Regions from separate parts of the Herbaspirillum sp. WKF16 genome, predicted to be linked through region 2. Evidence: predicted binding sites of a transcription regulator. Region 2 holds the regulator's gene; each other region holds the start of a gene.

Region 1 (2,267 bases), 1.5 Mb from region 2:
CCTGGCGGCGCTGCTGCGCATCCTGCGGCTGGTGTTGCTGTTCCTGGGCATCACGCTGGGCGCGGTGGTGATCGCCGTGGTGTTCAACACCATCCGCCTGCAGGTGATGACCCAGCGCGAGGAGATCGAGGTCTCGCGCCTGCTGGGCGCGACCAACTCCTTCATCCATCGCCCGTTCTACTACACCGGCGCCCTGCTCGGCCTGTGCGCCGGCGGGGTGGCGCTGGGGCTGGTGGTGGCGGCGCAGCAACCGCTCAACACGGCCATCCTGGATTTCGCCCACCTGTACGCCTCCGAGTTCCAGCTGGCGCTGCCCAGCCCGATGTCGATCGCCCTGCTGCTCACGGTCAGCGCGCTGCTGGGACTGTTCGGGGCGATGCTGTCGGTGCGCAGGCACCTGGCGCGCATGGGCTGAACCGGCGCCGCCGATCTTTCCGGATAAACAACAAACGGCCGGCGGGCGAGAAACCCGGCGGCCGTTTTTACGTGATGCAGCTGTGCCCCTTGAAAACGGCTCAGCTGCCTCTATATGCAGAACTCCCTCGCTGCAAAAATTGTTACAGGTTTTTGTGCGCGTCTTTGACCCGCATCGCAACTTTGTTCCTCGAAGTCCTTCTAAGATACTAGGGACGAAAGCAATGATTATCAGGATTGCAATAGAGCAGTTCTATCGGGGTCTTCCAAACTTGCAATTAGCACTCTCAAATGACGAGTGCTAGAATACCTTATCGAAATGCTCCAGTTTTAAAGCGCCCCATCAAGGCTTCTGAAGCATTGCCGTATCCGAACGTCGTCTACACGTCGCTTCCGCAAGGAAACAAGGAGAATCAATTGAAAGCAGCGTCTGCACAATCTGCACTTATGCCGGTCGAGTCGAATGCGCTCGCGCTCGGTTTTTCCGGCAGCCTGGGCAACATCGACGCGTATATCTCGGCAGTGAACCGCCTGCCCATGCTGACTGCCGAAGAAGAAGGCAAGCTGGCCCGCGACCTGCGCGAAAAGAACGATCTGGGCGCCGCCCAGAAGATGGTGTTGTCGCACCTGCGCCTGGTGGTGTCGATCGCGCGCGGCTATCTGGGCTACGGCCTGCCGCACGCCGACCTGATCCAGGAAGGCAATATCGGCCTGATGAAGGCGGTCAAGCGCTTCGACCCCAACCAGAACGTGCGCCTGGTGTCGTACGCCATGCACTGGATCAAGGCTGAGATCCACGAATACATCCTGAAGAACTGGCGCCTGGTGAAGGTCGCCACGACCAAGGCCCAGCGCAAGCTGTTCTTCAACCTGCGCAGCCACAAGGAAGGCCTGGACGCCATGACGCCGGCGCAGGTCGAGGCCCTGGCCAAGACCCTGGACGTGAAGCGCGAAGAAGTGATCGAGATGGAAACCCGCCTCTCGGGTCGCGACATCGCGCTGGAGTCGCCCACCGACGATGAAGACGACAAGTTCGCGCCGATTGCCTATCTGTCGTCGGAAAACTCGGAGCCGACCCGCGTGATCGAGTCCAAGCAGTACGACCGCATGCAATCCGAAGGCCTGGAAGCCGCACTGTCCAAGCTGGACGACCGTTCGCGCCGCATCGTGGAAGCCCGCTGGCTGGCCAACGACGACGGCTCGGGCGCGACCCTGCACGAGCTGGCGGCCGAATTCGGCGTCTCGGCCGAGCGGATCCGCCAGATCGAAGCGGTGGCGCTGAAGAAGATGAAGACTGCGCTGCAGGCGTATTCGTAATCCACAGGCAGCAAAGGAAAAAGGCACCCTCGGGTGCCTTTTTTCATGCCTGGACGATGCGCGACGCTCAGGACAGCAGCAGCTTGATGTCATGCGCCAGCGTCTGCGGCCCCTGGCCATGCTTGACGAAGAGGCGAATGTGGCCGGCCGGGTCGAACACGTAGCTGCCGGCGGTGTGGTCCATGGTGTAGCTGCCCGCCTGCTTGCCCGGCACCTTCTGGTAGAACACCTTGAACTCCTTGGCGACCTTTTCGGTCTGCTCCAGGCTGCCGCGCAAGCCGAGGAAGCGCTTGTCGAAGGCAGGCACATATTGCGCCAGGATCTCCTGCGTGTCGCGTTCAGGGTCGACGCTTACGAACAGCACCTGCACGCGGTCGGCATCCGGCCCCAGCTCCTTCATGACGTTGGCCATCTCCACCATGGTGGTCGGGCAGACGTCGGGGCATTGGGTATAGCCGAAGAACATCACCACCACCTTGCCCTTGAAGTCGGCCAGGGTGCGCGGCTGGCCGTTGTGGTCGGTCAGCGCGAAGTCC
Region 2 (2,267 bases):
GAGCGACCCGCTCTACCGCATCGACCTGTGGAAGCTGCGCCATGCCGCGCTGACCGAGGTGTTCGCCGAGCATGGCGAGGACGTGGCGCGGGTGGATGAGGCGATGGCGCTGTTTTCCGAGGCGCGCAGCACCGTGGACCTGTTCGCCGACGTCGAACCGGCGCTGCAAAAGCTCAAGCGCACGCTGACACTGGGCTCGGTGTCCAATGGCTTCGCCGACCTTGAGCGGATCGGCCTGGCCGCCCATTTCGGCGTTTCCATCGCCGCCCACCGCTTCGGCCGCGCCAAGCCCGACGCCGCCATCTTCCACGCCGCCTGCGATGCGCTGGGCGTGGCGCCGGCCGAGACCGTGTATGTCGGCGACGACCTGCAGCTCGACGTGCAAGGCGCCCAGCAGGCCGGCCTGCGCGCGGTCTGGATGAACCGCTTCGGGCGCGTCCTGCCGCAGGGCATCGTGCCCGACGCCGTCTGCCGCGACCTGCACGAACTGGCCGACTGGCTGGACGCGCAGGCCGCTCAAACCTGAGCGGCGGCGAATAACGGCCGCTTCGCCCGATAACTCGTTAGAATATGGCTCATGCAACTCGATAACCGCGCCCGCACACTCTTGAAGGCGCTGGTCGAACGGTACATCGCCGACGGCCAGCCGGTGGGTTCGCGCGCGCTGTCGAAGCTGTCCGGCCTGGAACTGTCGCCGGCCACCATCCGCAACATCATGGCCGATCTCGAGGAGATGGGCTTCGTCGCCAGCCCGCACACCTCGGCCGGCCGCGTGCCGACGCCGCGCGGCTATCGGATGTTCGTCGACACCCTGCTGACGGTGGAGGCGATCGACGAGAGCGCGCTGGAAAGCCGCCTGCAAAACCGCCTGCAAAATTCCTCGCCGCAAAAGATCATCACCAACGCCGCCCAGGTGCTGTCCTCGCTGTCGCAGTTCGCCGGCGTGGTGCTCACGCCCAAGCGCGAGTCGGCGTTCCAGCAGATCGAGTTCCTGCGCCTGTCGGAAAAGCGCATCCTGCTGGTGATCGTCGACCATGGCGGCGATGTGCAAAACCGCATGCTGCTCACCGAGGTCGACTACACGCCCAGCCAGCTGACCCAGGCCGCCAACTACATCAACCAGCATTACGCCGGCCAGTCCTTCGAGCAGGTGCGCCTGCGCCTGCAGAGCGAGCTGCGCCAGCTGCGCGACGACATGACCGTGCTGATGCAGGCCGCCGTCGAGGCCGGCAGCGACGCCATGAGCGAAGACGCCGACAACAACGTGGTCATCTCCGGCGAACGCAACCTGCTGTCGGTCACCGACCTGTCGTCCAATATGAATTCGCTGCGCCGCCTGTTCGACATGTTCGAACAAAAGACCGGCCTGCTGCAGCTGCTGGACGTGTCCAGCAAGGCCACCGGCGTGCAGATCTTCATCGGCGGCGAATCACAGCTGGTGCCGATGGACGACATGAGCATCGTCACCGCGCCCTATGAAGTCAACGGCCGCATCGTCGGCACGCTGGGCGTGATCGGGCCGACCCGCATGGCCTACGAGCGCGTGATTCCCATCGTCGACATCACCGCCAAGCTGCTCTCCAGCGCGCTGAGCCAGCACTGAGCCAAGGTCGCGGCGCCCGCCGCAAAAAAGAAAAGCCACGTGCGCTCACGTGGCTTTTTCATTTTCTTGCCGCTGTAAAGCCGGGCAAAAATTCGTTGTGGTGATGGCGGCAAAGGCCGCCGTCATCTTCACATCACTTCTTCAGCTTCTTGCAATTCTTGCAATGACCGTACAGCGCCAGCGCGTGGTCGGCGATTTCGAAACCATGCTCCTGGGCGATCTTGAGCTGGCGCTTTTCGATCTCGGCGTCGAAGAATTCCTCGACCTTGCCGCAGTCCAAGCAGACCAGGTGATCGTGGTGCGAGCCTTCGTTGAGCTCGAACACGGCCTTGCCGGTCTCGAAGTGATTACGCTGCAGCAGGCCGGCCTGCTCGAACTGGGTCAGCACGCGGTAGACGGTTGCCAGGCCGACGTCCAGATTGTCGGACAGCAACTGTTTGTAGACGTCTTCGGCGCTGAGGTGGCGCACGGAGGTGTTCTGGAAGATCTCGAGGATCTTCAGCCGCGGCAGGGTGGCCTTGAGGCCGCTGGCTTTCAGTTCGGATGGATTATTAGGCATGGTTCAGTAAATTCCCGGTTATCTGGCTTATCATATAGTGTTTTAGGCCCATGGCTCAACCCGGTTGAAATCTTTATGCGAATGCTCTCCCGAATGAAGTCTCGT
Region 3 (2,267 bases), 280 kb from region 2:
AGGCACTGGCATGCGCAGCGATCATCGGTCAGTACGCAAACACGAGCAAGAGCAACTTAAGTGTATTATCGTTGCCCTTTGGGTAACGCTCAGCGAGCGCGGGAGAACGCATGCGGGAACTGAACCAGCGCAGGCTGCGCTATTTCCAGGAAGTGCTGGCGCAAGGATCGATCCGCGGTGCGGCCGACAGCATCAACACCTCGGCATCGGTGATCACCCGCCAGATACGCCTGCTGGAAGAGGAGATCGGCACGCCGCTGTTCGACCGCCATGCGCGCGGCGTGCAGCCGACCGAGGCCGCGTCCTACCTGCTTGAATACTGGCGCGGCTGCCGCTCCCAGCAAGAGCTGTTCGAAGGCCGGCTGCAGGCCCTGCACGGCCTGCGGCACGGCCAGGTCCGCATCGTCACCAGCGAAGGCTACGTCGACAGCCTGATGGACGAGGTGCTGACCGATTTCTGCGCCCGCCATCCCGACCTGGATATCTCGGTCGACGTGCTGCCGGTCAACAACGTGTTGCAGGAGGTGGCGGAAAGCCGCGCCCATATCGGACTGGCCTACAATCCGCCGCCGCATGCCGATGTCCAATACGTCGCCACCTCGGCCCAGCCGGTCGAGCTTCTGGTGCGGCCCGGCCATCCTTTCGCCCTGCGCGGCGGCGCGGTCGACGTGCGCGAGCTGGGCCACTACCCGCTGGCGATCATGCCGCCGGCCTTCGGCCTGGGCCAGATCGTGCAGATGCTGACCTATGCGGAACACATACAGATACGGCCCACGCTCACGACCAATTCCCTCGGCGCCCTGCGCAGCTTCGTCAAGCGCAACGACGGCATGACCCTGATCAGCGCCTTCGCGGCCTATCGGGAGTTGCGCGCCAAAGAAGTGGTGACTCTGCCCATCAACCACCCGCTGTTCAAGGCCACCAAGGCGCGCCTGCTCACCAAGAGCGGCAGGACGCTGGGCGCGGCGGCGGAGACGCTGATCGCGCTGATCCGGCGCGACATGTCGATGTTCTCCGCCAGGAAGGCCGGCAAGAAACCGGCGGCGAAAAAAGGGGCTTGAACCGGCGGGGCCGCGACGGTGGTTTAAAGATAGGGCAACATTGCCTCAAGGGAAATTTTATTATTGACGCTCGCCGATGCCTGCAAGCGCGCATGTCCACCTTGAAAAATCCAACCTCCGTCCCTATACTTAGCACTCGCCAGGGGAGAGTGCTAACAGCCCGCCTTGGTGAAATCCCCCTTTTTCATGCGGTGAGGTTGGCTGCATTTGGAAGAAAAACCGTTGCAGGCATCGCCGCAATAACCGCTAACTTATTGAAATGTAAGGAGTTCTCATGAATCTTCGCCCTTTGCACGATCGCGTCATCGTCAAGCGCCTCGACCAGGAAACCAAGACCGCTTCCGGTATCGTTCTGCCTGATGCAGCGACCGAAAAGCCGGACCAAGGCGAAGTCCTGGCCGTCGGCAACGGCAAGATCCTGGAAGACGGCAAGGTCCGTCAGCTGGCCGTGAAGGTCGGCGACCGCGTTCTGTTCGGCAAGTATTCCGGCCAGGCCGTGAAGATCGATGGCCAGGAACTGCTGGTCATGCGCGAAGAAGACCTGTTCGCCGTCGTCGAGAAGTAATTCGGCGCGCGGCCTCTTCATATATAAGCGGCCGCCGGCAGCACGACACCACGCCGGCCAGCCCGGCGACACGAATTCAACCGAATTTCTGGAGAATCCAACATGGCAGCAAAGCAAGTTATTTTCGGCGATGAAGCACGCGCCAAGATCGTCAACGGCGTCAACATCCTGGCCAACGCAGTCAAGGTCACCCTGGGTCCCAAGGGCCGCAACGTGGTCCTGGAGCGCAGCTTCGGCGCCCCGACCGTGACCAAGGACGGCGTTTCCGTCGCCAAGGAAATCGAACTGAAGGACAAGCTGGAAAACATGGGCGCGCAGCTGGTCAAGGAAGTCGCTTCCAAGACCTCCGACAACGCCGGTGACGGCACCACCACCGCAACCGTGCTGGCCCAGGCCATCGTGCGCGAAGGCTTCAAGTACGTCGCCGCCGGTTTCAACCCGACCGACCTGAAGCGCGGTATCGACAAGGCCGTCGGCGCCATCGTCGGTGAAGTCAAGCTGCTGGCCAAGCCCACCACCACCTCCAAGGAAATCGCCCAGGTCGGCTCGATCTCGGCCAACTCCGACACCGACATCGGCGACATCATCGCCAAGGCAATGGAAAAGGTCGGCAAGGAAGGCGTGATCACCGTCGAAGACGG

The links. Region 2 encodes HrcA, which represses chaperone genes, less so after heat shock. Its sites were predicted from a motif close to TTAGCACTCNNNNNNNNNGAGTGCTAA; they were not measured.
Region 1: the regulator HrcA is predicted to act here: its motif matches at 693-719, upstream of rpoH (RNA polymerase sigma factor RpoH).
Region 3: the regulator HrcA is predicted to act here: its motif matches at 1,191-1,217, upstream of groES (co-chaperone GroES).

The regions. Positions count from the first base shown of each region.
Region 1 is NZ_CP118632.1:4,172,881-4,175,147, forward strand. It holds gene ftsX (permease-like cell division protein FtsX) at 1-415, shown strand, start outside; gene rpoH (RNA polymerase sigma factor RpoH) at 862-1,731, shown strand; gene Herbaro_RS18890 (SCO family protein) at 1,799-2,267, opposite strand, start outside.
Region 2 is NZ_CP118632.1:695,125-697,391, reverse strand. It holds gene Herbaro_RS03100 (HAD family hydrolase) at 1-526, shown strand, start outside; gene hrcA (heat-inducible transcriptional repressor HrcA) at 578-1,603, shown strand; gene fur (ferric iron uptake transcriptional regulator) at 1,737-2,162, opposite strand; gene Herbaro_RS03085 (outer membrane protein assembly factor BamE) at 2,256-2,267, shown strand, end outside.
Region 3 is NZ_CP118632.1:972,547-974,813, reverse strand. It holds gene Herbaro_RS04340 (LysR family transcriptional regulator) at 111-1,061, shown strand; gene groES (co-chaperone GroES) at 1,336-1,626, shown strand; gene groL (chaperonin GroEL) at 1,729-2,267, shown strand, end outside.